2 regions of the Actinoplanes sp. NPDC049118 genome follow, and region 1 is predicted to be linked to the other one. Evidence: riboswitches for the same ligand, from Rfam matches in the RefSeq annotation. Region 1 holds a riboswitch; the other holds the start of a gene.
What was found. Region 1 has a riboswitch for cobalamin ahead of AB0B58_RS18365 (VWA domain-containing protein). Riboswitches for the same ligand answer to the same signal wherever they lie in the genome.
Positions count from the first base shown of each region.

Region 2: linked by a shared signal. The riboswitch ahead of AB0B58_RS04155 (ribonucleoside-diphosphate reductase subunit alpha) and the one ahead of AB0B58_RS18365 (VWA domain-containing protein) in region 1 are both predicted to bind cobalamin.

Region 1 covers NZ_JBEZDY010000010.1:296,485-302,993, reverse strand. The annotation lists gene AB0B58_RS18370 (gluconokinase) at 118-1,689, shown strand; cobalamin riboswitch at 1,820-1,949, shown strand; gene AB0B58_RS18365 (VWA domain-containing protein) at 1,981-4,149, shown strand; gene cobO (cob(I)yrinic acid a,c-diamide adenosyltransferase) at 4,149-4,748, shown strand; gene AB0B58_RS18355 (cobyrinate a,c-diamide synthase) at 4,742-6,151, shown strand; gene AB0B58_RS18350 (cobalamin biosynthesis protein) at 6,345-6,509, shown strand, end outside.
Region 2 covers NZ_JBEZDY010000002.1:356,617-363,125, forward strand. The annotation lists gene AB0B58_RS04150 (ribonucleotide-diphosphate reductase subunit beta) at 1-440, opposite strand, end outside; gene AB0B58_RS04155 (ribonucleoside-diphosphate reductase subunit alpha) at 441-2,852, opposite strand; cobalamin riboswitch at 2,981-3,191, opposite strand; gene AB0B58_RS04160 (UdgX family uracil-DNA binding protein) at 3,305-3,967, shown strand; gene AB0B58_RS04165 (DUF3046 domain-containing protein) at 4,416-4,616, shown strand; gene recA (recombinase RecA) at 4,815-5,861, shown strand; gene AB0B58_RS04175 (regulatory protein RecX) at 6,363-6,509, shown strand, end outside.

The DNA of each region.
Region 1 (6,509 bases):
GACCGGCCCGGGATTGCCAGGACGGTCGTCCGGCTACCGGGTTAGGGTCGGTCGCCCCTCTTCTGGCATGACCGGTGAACGGAACGGGCATGACAGTCGGCGACCGAGGGAGGGTGCATGGACGTCGTCATCGGCATCGACACCGGAACCACCGCGACCAAGACCGTCGCCGCCGGGCCGGCCGGGCAGGTGCGGGCGATGGCGAGCGTGCACTACCCCCTCTCCGTGCCCGGGCCGGGTCAGGCCGAGCTCGACCCCGCCCGGCTGCGCGACGCGGCGATCGAGGCCCTGGTCACCATCGCCGCGCAGGTGCACGGGCAGAACGACCGGGTCGTCGCCGTCGGCCTCAGCGCGTTCCTGCACGGGCTCGTGCCGATGGACGGCGACGGCGCGCCGCTCGGCCCGCTGGTCACCTGGGCCGACAACCGGGCGGCCCGGCAGAGCGAGCGGATCGCCGGGTCCGGCCACGCGAAGGCGCTGCAGGCACGGACCGGCACGCCGGTGCACCCGATGTCCCCGCTGACCAAGCTCGCCTGGTGGCGGGATACCGATCCCGCGAAGCTCCGCGACACACCGCGCTGGGGCGGCGTCAAGGAGATCGTCCTGGCCGGACTCGCCGACGAGGGCTTCCTGCTGGACCTCTCGGTCGCCTCCGGCACCGGCTTGTATGACATACACCGGCGCCGCTGGGACCCCGAGGCGCTGGAGCTGGCCGGCCTGCGCCGGCACCAGCTCGCCGAGGTCGTGCCGACCACCCGGCGGCTGCGGCTGAACCCGGAGGTGGCGGCCGCGGCGGGGCTGCACGCGGACACCCCGCTGATCATCGGCGCGGCCGACGGCCCGCTGGCCAACCTCGGCGTCGGCGCCACCGGGCCCGGGGTCGCGGCCGTCTCCCTCGGCACCAGCGGCGCGCTGCGCACCATCGTGAACCGCCCGACCGCGGACCGGGCCGGGCGGCTGTTCTGCTACGCCCTCACCGAGGAGCACTGGGTGGTGGGCGGTGCGATCAACAACGCCGGTTCGGTGGTGCGCTGGGCCGGACAGACCTTCGCCGGCGGCCTCGACCGCCCGGCCGCCGAGGGCGAGGACGCCGACGTCCGCGACGCCGCCCTGCTGGTGGAGGCCGCTAAGGTCGGGCCGGGCAGCGAGGGCCTGCTCTGCCTGCCCTACCTGCTGGGGGAGCGGGCGCCGTGGTGGCGCGGCGGCATGCGCGGCGCGTACCTCGGGCTGCGCCGCGAGCACGGCCGCGCCCACCTCGTCCGGGCCGCGGTCGAGGGTGTCTGCCAGCAGCTGGCGCTGGTCCGCGACACGTTCGCGGACGAGGGCATCGCGATGACCGAGGTGCGGGCCACCGGCGGTGCCGTCGCCTCCGACCTGTGGGTGGGCGTGCTCGCCGCGGCCCTGGACCTTCCCGTGTCCGTGGCGGACACGCCGGAGGGCACCGCGCTCGGCGCCTGCCTGCTCGCGCGGCACGCCCTCGGCGAGCTGCCGGACCTGTCCGGTGCCGCGGCGATGGTCGCCGTCGGCGAGCCCACCCGCCCGGATCCGCACGCCGCCGGCCTCTACCGACGGCTGCGCCCGCTGGTGGAACGCTCGGCGCTGGCGGTGACGGACGTGCTCACCGAGTTGGACAGACTGGCACCGCCGCCGCTGCCGGACACCGCGAAGGCCCTGCCCGAGGGGCGCTGAGGCGGCACCGGCCGGCACCGCCCGGCCCTCGACTCGCTTCCGGACATCCGCAGGACGGTGCCGACGGGCGGTCACGGCGTGTCGGCCGGGCCGTGAGGACGGCCACCCGCCCCCGCGTTGACGCCGTGCCACGCCGTGAGAAAGAGTGACTCGCGAGCGGCAGCGGAGGAACCCGGTGAGAAACCGGGACGGTCCCGCCACTGTGACCGGGATCGAGGTCCCGGGAGTCAGGAGACTCCGGCCGCTCGTAACCTTCCACACGCGGGCGCGGACCCGCGGAAAGGACCGGGCGTGACGCCGTACCCGTTCTCTGCCGTCGTCGGCCTCGACGACCTGCGGCTCGCGCTGCTGCTGACCGCCGTGTCTCCCGCCGTCGGCGGGGTCCTGGTCCGCGGCGAGAAGGGCACGGCCAAGTCCACGGTGGTGCGCGCCCTCGCCGCGCTGCTGCCCGAGGTCGACGTGGTCCGCGGCTGCCGCTTCGCCTGCGACCCGGCGGCCACCGACCCCGGCTGCCCCGACGGGCCGCACGAGGCCGGCGCGCCGCACGGTCACCGGCCCGCCACCCTGGTCGAGCTGCCGGTCGGCGCCACCGAGGACCGGGTCGTCGGCACCCTCGACATCCAGCGCGCGCTCGCCGACGGCGTGAAGGCGTACGAGCCGGGCCTGCTCGCGGCCGCGCACCGCGGCGCCCTCTACGTCGACGAGGTCAACCTGCTGCCGGACCACCTCGTCGACCTGCTGCTCGACGCGGCGGCGATGGGCCGCGCCCACGTCGAGCGCGACGGGGTGTCGGTCAAGCACGCCGCCCGGTTCCTGCTCGTCGGCACGATGAATCCCGAGGAGGGCGAGCCGCGGCCGCAGCTGGTCGACCGGTTCGGCCTGGTGGTGACCGTCGCCGCGCCCCGGGACGCGACCCTGCGCGCCGAGGTGGTGCGCCGGCGGCTGGCCTACGAGGCCGGACCGGACGAGTTCGCGCGGCGGTTCGCGGCCGACGAGACCGAGCTGGCGGCCCGGATCCTGGCGGCCCGCGCGGCGGTGCCGGCGGTGCGGCTGCCCGACGCGGAGCTGGACCGGATCGCCCGGGTGTGCCTGGCCTACGGGGTCGACGGAATGCGGGCGGACATCGTGGTCGCCCGGTGCGCGGTGGCGCTGGCGGCGTGGCACGGCCGCGACCGGGTCACCGTCGAGGACATCCGCGACGCGGCACGGCTGGCGCTGCCGCACCGGCGACGCCGGGACCCGCTGGACCCGCCGGGCACCGACGAGCAGCGCCTGGAGGAGGCCCTGGACCAGGCCGCCCCCGACGACGACCCGGACCCGACGCCTCCGGACGGCGGCCCGGACGGCCCGGACGACGGCGGTCCCGGCGACGGACCGGACGGTGGCGGCCCCGGCGGCGGCCCGGACGGCGGCCGGGACCAGCGCGGCCCCGGACCGTCCGCCCCGGACGGTGCCGCCCGGAACAACGCCGTCCCGGACAACGGGTCCCGACCCGCCGAACGCCGGCCGGAGACCGCGCCGGCCGGCGAGCAGGCCCCCGAGGGCGCCGGGGTCGGCGGCGCCGCACCCGCTCAGGCCGGCACCGCCTACCGGCCGCGGACCCTGCGGATCGCCGCCCGCGGCGAGGGCGGCCACGCCGGGCGCCGCTCGCCGGCGCTCTCCCGGCGCGGCCGGGTCGTCGGCTCCCGGGTCCCGCGCGGCAAGCTCGCCGGTGCGGCCCACCTGCCGGCGACGCTGCGCGCCGCCATTCACCGGGGAGCCCTGGCCCGGGACCCTTTCCCGGACGCCGGCCACGCGGCACCGCCGGCCTTCGCCGGGCCGGATCGGGCGGCGCCGGTCGCCGAGGCGGCCGCGCCCCCTCCGCCCCGGCCCGCGGTCCTGCGCCCGCGGGCCGTGCATCCGCGTGACCTGCGGGAGGCCGTGCACGTCGGCCGCGAGGCCAATCTGGTGCTCTTCGTCGTCGACGCTTCCGGGTCGATGGCCGCCCGCAGGCGGATGACCGTCGTCAAGACCGCCGTGCTGTCGCTGCTGCGCGACGCCTACCAGCGGCGGGACCGGGTCGGCATGATCACGTTCCGGGGCTCGTCCGCGGAGCAGGTGCTGCCACCCACCTCCAGCCACGAGGTCGGCGTGCTGCGGCTCGCGGGTCTGCGCACGGGCGGGCGTACCCCGTTGGCGGCCGGCCTGCGCGCCGCGGCCGCGACCATCGCCACCGAGCGGCGCCGTGATCCCCGCCGCAGGCCGCTGCTGATCGTCGTCACCGACGGGCGCGCGACCAGCGGCCCGGACCCCGCGCTCGTCGCGCCGGCACTGGCCGGCGTCGCCGCGGTGGTCGTCGACTGCGAGTCCGGTCCGGTGCGCCTCGGCCTCGCCCGGCGGCTCGCCGCAGCCCTCGGCGCCGACGTCATGCCGCTCGACGCGCTCGCCGCGGGCGCCGCATCCAGCAGGAGGGTCGCCTGATGCCGCAGGGACAGGTCACGACGGTGCCGCAGGATGGGCTCACCACCCGGCAGCGGCGCCGGCAGGCCGTGCTGGCCGTACACACCGGACACGGCAAGGGCAAGTCGACGGCCGCGTTCGGGATGGCGCTGCGCGCGTGGAGCGCGGGCTGGCCGATCGGGGTCTTCCAGTTCGTGAAGTCCGAGAAGTGGCGCGTCGGCGAGGAGACGGCGTTGAAGGCCCTGGGCCAGGCCGGTGGCGCGAGCGTCGCGTGGCACAAGATGGGCGAGGGCTGGTCCTGGATCCAGCGCCCCGGCACCGAACGCGATCACGCGGCCGAGGCCGCCGAGGGCTGGGCGCAGATCAAACGGGACCTGGCCGCCGAGACGTACAAGTTCTACGTGCTCGACGAGTTCACGTACCCGATGAAGTGGGGCTGGGTCGACGTGGCCGACGTGGTGGCCACCCTCGCGGACCGGCCCGGCACCCAGCACGTGGTGATCACCGGCCGGGACGCCCATCCGGACCTGCTCGCGGCCGCCGACCTGGTCACCGAGATGACCAAGCTCAAGCACCCGATGGACGCCGGCCGCAAGGGTCAGCAGGGCATCGAGTGGTGAACATCCCCCGCGTCGTCATCGCGGCACCCGCCTCCGGGCACGGCAAGACCACCGTGGCCACGGGCCTGCTGGCCGCGTTCGCCGCCCGGGGGATGAGGGTCGCCCCGTTCAAGGTCGGCCCGGACTACATCGATCCCGGCTACCACTCGCTCGCGGCGGGCCGCCCGGGCCGCAACCTCGACCCGGTCATGGTCGGCGAGGACCTGATCGGGCCGCTGTTCGCACACGGTTCGGCGGGCACCGACCTGGCGGTGGTCGAGGGCGTGATGGGCCTGTACGACGGTCGCACGGGCGCGGGCGACACCGGCTCGACCGCCCACGTCGCGGCCCTGCTCGACGCGCCGGTCCTCCTGGTGGTCGACGCGGCCGCGCAGGGCCGGTCGGTGGCCGCGCTCGTGCACGGCTTCCGCAGCTTCGGCACGGTCCGCCTGGCCGGCGTCATCCTCAACCGGGTCGGTTCGGACCGGCACGAGGCGCTGCTGCGCGAGGCCTGCGAGGAGGTCGGCACGCCCGTGCTGGGCGCGATGCGCCGGGCCGACGCGGTCTCGGCGCCGTCGCGCCACCTCGGCCTGATCCCCGCCGCCGAACGCCGCGCGGAGGCCGTGGCCTCGGTGGCGGCGCTCGCATCGCTGGTGGCGTCCTCGGTGGACCTCGACGCCGTGCTCGCCCTCGCCCGCTCGGCGCCGCCCCTGGCCGCGGACCCCTGGTCACCGGCCGCCGAGAATCCGGTACCCGGCCGCCCGGTGGTCGCGATCGCGGGCGGCCCGGCCTTCACCTTCGCGTACGCGGAGACCGCCGAGCTCCTGGCGGGCGCGGGAGCCGAGGTCGTGACGGTGGACCCGCTCCGCGACGAGGCCCTGCCGGAGCACACCCGCGCCCTGGTGGTCGGCGGCGGCTTCCCGGAGGTGTACGCCGCGGAGCTGTCCGCGAACGAGCCGCTACGCCTGGCGGTGGCGTCCCTGGCGGCGGCGTCCCTGGCGGCGGCGTCCCTGGAAGCGGTGGGCATGCCGATCGTGGCCGAGTGCGCGGGCCTGCTGTGGCTGTGCCGGACGCTGGACGGCAAACCGATGTGCGGCGTGCTGGACGCGGACGCGGCTATGACCCCGACGCTGACGCTGGGCTACCGCGACGCGGTGGCGCTGACGGACAGCCCGCTGCTGCCGGCCGGGTCGCGGATCACCGGCCACGAGTTCCATCGCACCACGGTGCACCCGCGATCGGGCCTGCTGCTCGAACCGGCCGGGGGAGCGGCGTGGGCCTGGCGCGGCGCGGACCCGGAGGGCTTCGCCGCGCCGGCGCTGCAGGCCTCGTACCTGCACCTGCACTGGGCCGGCAACCCGGCGATCGCCCGGCGAGTGGTCGCGCAGGCGGCCGCCCGCGCGGCTACGGGGTCGCGAGGATAGCGCCGGCGACGCTGTCGACGTACCACCGCTGGTTGCTGACCGCCGTCGTGCCCGAGACCGGCCGCCCGCCGTCCGGTCCCGATGGCATCACCACCCGTCGTCTGTGAGGGGCGCGGCTGGTCGGCGCACGCGGCGTGGGCGGTGGCCGATCTCGGCCGACCGGCGCCACCCGCCCCTGGCGTAGGGTCCTCGGGTGACCTCGACCGGCCTGGTGGTGCTGGGCCTGGGTGCCCGGTCCGGCACGCCGGACGACGAACTGGCCGCCGCGGCCTGCGCCGCGCTCGCCGCGGCGGGCCTGCGCCCGGCGGACGTCGGCGTGCTCGCCACGCTGGATCGCCGGGCGGGCGAGCCCGGCCCG
Region 2 (6,509 bases), on a different contig from region 1:
AATACCGAGTCGATCCAGCGGAAGCAGAAGTCCGCCTTGCGGGCGATCGACGGGATGTTCTCCACCGCGTCGAAGGCGGCCGCCCGCTCGGCCTCATCCGGCACGTAGGTGTCCAGCAGATTCAGATAGAACTGGACGTGCACCGCCTCCTCGAACAGCTGCCGGGAGAGATACAGCCGCCCTTCGGGGGAGTTGATGTGCTGATAGAGGTTGAGCACCAGGTTGTTGGCGACGATGGTGTCGCCCGTGGCGAAGAAGGCGACCAGACGGCCGACCAGGTGCTGCTCGGCGGCCGAAAGCTCGGCGAGGTCGGCGAGGTCGGAGTGCAGGTCGACCTCCTCGACGGTCCAGGTGTTCTTGATCGCGTCCTTGAAGCGGTCGAAGAAGTGCGGGTACCTCATCGGCCGCAGGGTCAGGTCCATTCCAGGATCGAGCAGCATCTACTGACACGCCTCACACGACTCGGGGTTCTCGAGGGAACAGGCCAGGGCATCCGCGTCCGAGACCGGCGCGGCGAGCACCGGCGCCGACAGCATCGGCGCCACGGGCGGCGCGGCGGAGACCGTGGCCTGCTGAATGCGCGTCGCGGGCCGCGAGCGCAGGTAATACGTGGTCTTCAGCCCGGCCTTCCAGGCGTAGAGGTACATCGACGAGACCTTGCCGATGGTGGGGGCGCTCATGAAGAGGTTCAGCGACTGCGACTGGTCGATGTAGGGCGACCGGGCGGCGGCCATGTCTATGAGCGCCTTCTGCGGCAGCTCCCACGCGGTCCGGAAGAGCTCCCGGACGTCCGCGGGCAGCGCCTCGATGCCCTGGACCGAGCCCTCGGCGCGCTTGATCTGCTCGCGCACCGCCGACGTCCAGAGACCGCGCGCCTTCAGCTCGCGTACCAGATAGGTGTTGATCTGAAGGAACTCGCCGCTCAGGGTCTCGCGCTTGAAAAGGTTGCTGACCTGTGGCTCGATGCACTCGTAGCAGCCGGCGATGGAGGCGATCGTCGCCGTCGGCGCGATCGCGATCAGCAGCGAATTGCGCAGGCCGGTGTCGGCGATCCGCGCGCGCACCGCCGCCCAACGGGCGGACTGCGTGGGGGTCACGTTCCAGAGATCGGGCTGCAGGTCACCGCGAGCGGCCCTGGTCTCGGGGTAAGCGGGGTGCGGGCCGCAGCGCTCGGCGAGGGACGCCGAGGTCTCCAGCGCCGTCAGATAGATCTCCTCCGAGACGCGGGTCGAGAGCTCGCGTGCCTCGGCGGAGTCGAACGGCAGCCTCAACGCGAAGAACGCGTCCTGCAGGCCCATCAGCCCGAGCCCGACCGGACGCCACCGTGGGTTGCTCGCCGCCGCCTGCTCGCTCGGGTAGTAGTTGATGTCGATGACCCGGTCCAGGAACACCACGGCGGTCCGCACGGTCTCGCGCAGCTTCGCCCAGTCGACGTCGTCCCCGGCCAGGTGGGCGCCGAGGTTGATCGAGCCGAGGTTGCAGACCGCCGTCTCTTCGTCGGAGCTGACCTCGAGGATCTCGGTGCACAGGTTCGACAGGTGGATGGTGTTGCCGGGGTGGCCGGTCTGGTTGCTCAGCCGGTTCGAGGGGTCCTTGAAGGTCATCCAGCCGTTGCCGGTCTGTGCCAGCGTGCGCATCATCCGGCCGTACAGGTCACGCGCCCTGACGGTCTTGACCGGCTTCCGCTCCGCGATCCGGTACGCCGCCTCGAACTCCTCGCCGTAGAGGTCCGGCAGCTCCGGGGCGTCGGACGGGTCGATCAGCGACCAGTCCTCGTCGGCCTCGACCCGGCGCATGAACTCGTCCGGGATCCAGTTGGCCAGGTTCAGGTTGTGGGTGCGGCGGGCATCCTCGCCCGTGTTGTCCCGCAGTTCGAGGAACTCCTCGATGTCCGGGTGCCACGGCTCGAGGTAGACGCAGGCCGCGCCCTTGCGCCGGCCGCCCTGGTTGACCGCCGCGACGCTGGCGTCGAGCGTGCGCAGGAACGGCACGATGCCGTTGGACCGGCCGTTCGTGCCGCGGATCAGCGCGCCCCGGCCGCGCACCCGCGACCAGGAGATGCCGATGCCGCCGGCGAACTTCGACAGCCGCGCCACCTGCTGATAGCGCTCGTAGATCGAATCCAGCTCGTCCTTCGGCGAGTCCACGAGGAAGCACGACGACATCTGGGTGTGCCGGGTGCCCGAGTTGAACAACGTCGGCGAGCTCGGCAGGTAGGCGAGCGACGACATGAGCCGATAGAACGCGATCGCCTCGCCGGCGCTGGTCGACAGGCCACAGGCGACCCGCAGCAGCCAGTACTGCGGCGTCTCCACGACCAGGCGCGTCCGCGGGTGCCGCAGCAGGTAACGGTCGGCGACCGTACGCAGGCCGAAGTATTCGAACCGCAGATCGCCGCCCGGGTCGACGGCGTCGTCGAGCTTGCGGGCGTTCCTCGCCACGAACTCGGCCGTCTCGTCCCCGATCAGCCCCTCCGCGTGGCCGCGGGCGATGGACTGGCTGAAGCTCGCGATGCCCTGGCCGCGGACCTCCTTGTCGACGAACGCCGCGAGCAGCCGGGCCGCCAGCCGCGAATACTGCGGCTCCTCGCCGATCAGCTCCGCCGCCGTCTGGATCGACAGCCTGTCCAGTTCCGCGGTGGTCGCGCCGTCGTAGAGACCACTGATGGTCTTGGTCGCCACCCGCAACGGGTCGACCTCGTCCAGGTCGGCGACCCACCGCTCGACCGCCTTGACGATCTTGTTGACGTCGACCGATTCGGGGTCGCCGTTGCGCTTGCGCACCTGCATCGCGTGTCGGCGCTGCTCCGGTACGGCTGGATCGGACGCAGTCTGCTCCTGCGTGACCGTCATGAACTCTCTCTCCTCGCGAGCCCGTTCCGAAGTGGTCTCCGGGCGCGCAGGAGGACGCCGGTGGACGCGGCTGTGCGCGCACACCTGAATGGCGTCGGCCGTCCCACGCGGCCTCGGACCGCCGCACGCGGAGCGTGCGGCGCGCTGGCAGGTCTTCGGACTCGCGGGCCTGACCGGTCTCCGGTCTCCTACTGGCCGTCGCTTCCCAGGCCGGGGCCCAGTGCTGATGACGGCGGTCGTTCCCACTCACCGCTGCGGGGCAGTTCCGGTCTTCCACCGGATTCCCTCTTGCCTCGGCCGTCCTGGAGGGACGGCCGAACCAGCTGCGGGCAACACCATATCTAGGTGCGACTCCAAACACGCAACCCCACATGTCGTGTCGGCGTGTCGGATCATGCTCGTTCGGGTGAGGCCCCGCGCGTGGATGGGACGGCAGGGGGTAAAACGTCTGCATGGCAATGACGCAGGCCCCGCCCGGCGCCCAGGGGTTCATTCCCGCCGATGTGCACGACCTCGACGAGCTGAAGGCCGCCGCGCCCGGCTGCCGTGGCTGCGAACTGTACGAGGACGCCACCCAGGTGGTCTTCGGACGCGGCGCCGCTCATGCCCGGCTCGTGCTGGTCGGCGAGCAGCCCGGCGACATCGAGGACCAGAAGGGCCTGCCCTTCGTCGGCCCGGCCGGCCGGCTGCTGCGCGACGCGGTCGGCGACGCCGGCATCGACCCGTCGGTGATCTACCTGACGAACGCCGTGAAGCACTTCCGCTTCGAACTGCGCGGCCGGCGACGCATCCACCAGACCCCCGGACCGGCGCACATCACCGCCTGCCGCCCCTGGCTGGTCGCCGAGTTCTCGCTGCTCAAGCCGGACCTGGTCGTGGCGCTCGGCGCGACCGCGGCCAAGACCCTCTTCGGACCCTCGTTCCGGGTCACGAGATCCCGCGGCGAACTACTCCCGTGGCCGGCCGCGGCGCAGCGCCCGCAGGACTTCCCGCCGGCCGAGGCCCAGGCACTCGCGACGATCCATCCGTCGGCGGTGCTGCGGGCCGACGACCGGGACGCGGCCTACCAGGGCCTGGTCGACGACCTCAAGGTCGCGGCGGCGGCACTGGCCTGAGCGGTACGCGGACCACCAACCGCTCCCCGATGCGTCCCGCACGAGCCTTCTCAGCCGCTCGCGGCGCGTCTGTCGCTACAGTGTGCTGGTCGCCATGGTTTGTGGGCAGACGGGAAGCCCGCCCGCCCCTCCCGGCTGGCCTGCCCTCGCTTGATTGGCCTGCCCTCGCTGGGTTGGCCCGCCGGCCTGCTCGCCCGCCCGTCGGCCCGCTAGTTCGCTCGCTTGCCCCGCCGCTTGCCTGCTCGCCCGCCCCTAGCGCGGTGGCCCGCCCGCGCGACCCGGCCTTGCCGTCCCGCAGGCCGCCCAGGCGGCCGCACGAGTTGATGATCCGGGGCGAAGCGGGCGGGCCGGGGTCGGCGCCGCGTCCACTGTCTCTCTCGCGTAGTGATGTGTGTCTCAGCGTTGTGCGCGACGAGGTGGCCCGCGGCCCGCGGGTAGGCTTTTTCCCGTGCGGTTGACGGATTTCTGGGAGCGCCTCGAGCAGGCGTTCGGCCCCGCGTATGCGAGGAGCCTTGCCACCGATCAGAGTTTCTCGGCGTTGCAGGGACGCACGATCGACCAGTCCATCGCTCAGGGTGTGGACACCGCTACCATCTGGCGCGCCGTGGTGGCCGAGTACCCCGATCGGGTGCCTTCGCGCCTGCACTGACCCGCCTTTCGTACGTTTGTTCTGGCGTGTCACTCGTAGTCGTACACCTGTTCGGCTATCGTCCTCAGCGGCGAGGTCATCCGCAGCTCACGGCCGGGCGGTCGTTTTCTGTCAGACCCAACGTCTAGCGTGACCCGCGTGGTGAACAGAAACGCTTCGGCGAAGACGCCTGGGAAGTCGAGTACAGGGGTGGCGGACATGGTGGCAGGACCTGATCGGGACAAGGCGCTAGACCTTGCTCTCGCGCAGATCGACAAGCAGTTCGGCAAGGGCTCGGTGATGCGCCTCGGGGAGCGGCCTGTCACACAGATGGCCATCATCCCCACCGGCTCAATCGCCCTCGACATCGCGCTCGGCGTCGGCGGTCTGCCGCGCGGCCGGGTCATCGAGGTCTACGGCCCGGAGTCCAGCGGTAAGACGACGGTCGCCCTGCACGCGGTGGCCAACGCCCAGCGCAACGGCGGCATCGCGGCCTTCATCGACGCGGAGCACGCGCTCGACCCCGACTACGCCCAGGCTCTCGGCGTCGACACCGACGCCCTGCTGGTCTCCCAGCCGGACACCGGCGAGCAGGCGCTCGAGATCGCGGACATGCTGATCCGCTCCGGCGCCCTCGACATCATCGTCATCGACTCGGTGGCGGCCCTCGTGCCGCGCGCCGAGATCGAGGGCGAGATGGGCGACAGCCACGTGGGTCTGCAGGCTCGCCTGATGAGCCAGGCCCTGCGGAAGATCACCGGCATCCTGAACAACTCCGGCACGACGGCGATCTTCATCAACCAGCTCCGCGAGAAGATCGGCGTCATGTTCGGCTCGCCCGAGACGACGACGGGCGGTCGCGCGCTGAAGTTCTACTCGTCGGTGCGTCTCGACGTGCGCCGCATCGAAAGCCTGAAGGACGGCACCGACGTCGTGGGTAACCGCACCCGCGTCAAGGTCGTGAAGAACAAGGTCGCGGCGCCCTTCAAGCAGGCCGAGTTCGACATCATGTATGGCAAGGGCATCTCCCGCGAGGGCTCGCTGATCGACGTCGGCGTCGAGCAGAGCATCGTCCGCAAGTCCGGCGCCTGGTACACCTACGACGGTGACCAACTGGGCCAGGGCAAGGAGAAGGCGCGCGAGTTCCTGAAGGAGAACCCCGACGTCGCCGCCGAGATCGAGAAGAAGATCCTGGAGAAACTCGGCGTGGGTCAGACCACCGGTGACGCCGCCGGCGGTCCGGAGCTGCCCCCGGTCGACTTCTGACCGATGCGACCTCCGACGACGAGGCGATCCGATGCGCCCGGCCCGCACGGGCCGGGTGACCCCTCGCCGCGAATCCACGGACCGAGACCATCGAGGGCTTCGGCTCCGAAGGTTTCCGCTTCGAGGGTCTCCGCTTCGAGGGCTTCCGCTTCGAGGGTCTCCGCTTCATGGCCCGCACGGGTTGCCCGTCCGCTCGCTTCGGCGAAGGGCTGAGCCCGGGTGGCTGGACGACGTGGCGCGCGGTCAGGGCGGGGCTGGGATGCGATCCCGCCCCGACCCGCAGAAGATGACCACCCTGGTGGCGAGCTCCGGCCCGACGACCCGGAACGCGGCAACGTGACGGGCCGGCGCCGCCGGAGCTCGCCGGGCGGACCGCCCTACGACACCCGCGACGCGGGCCGCGGCGGCCGCGCATTCGGGAGTAGCGGGAGTCGCTCGGGTTCGGGCGGCGGTGGTGCCTTCGGCAGCAGCGGAAGCCGATCCGGTCCGGGCGACGGCGATCTGTTCGCCGACCCCGGCCGTCCTGAACGTGGCCAGGATGCGCCTGGCGGCCATCCGCTCGATGGAGGCCGGCCCGGCGGCTATCCGCTCGGCGGTGACGCGCAGCGCGGGAAAGCGCCAGGCCGCGATCGTCGTGGCCGGGCCGCG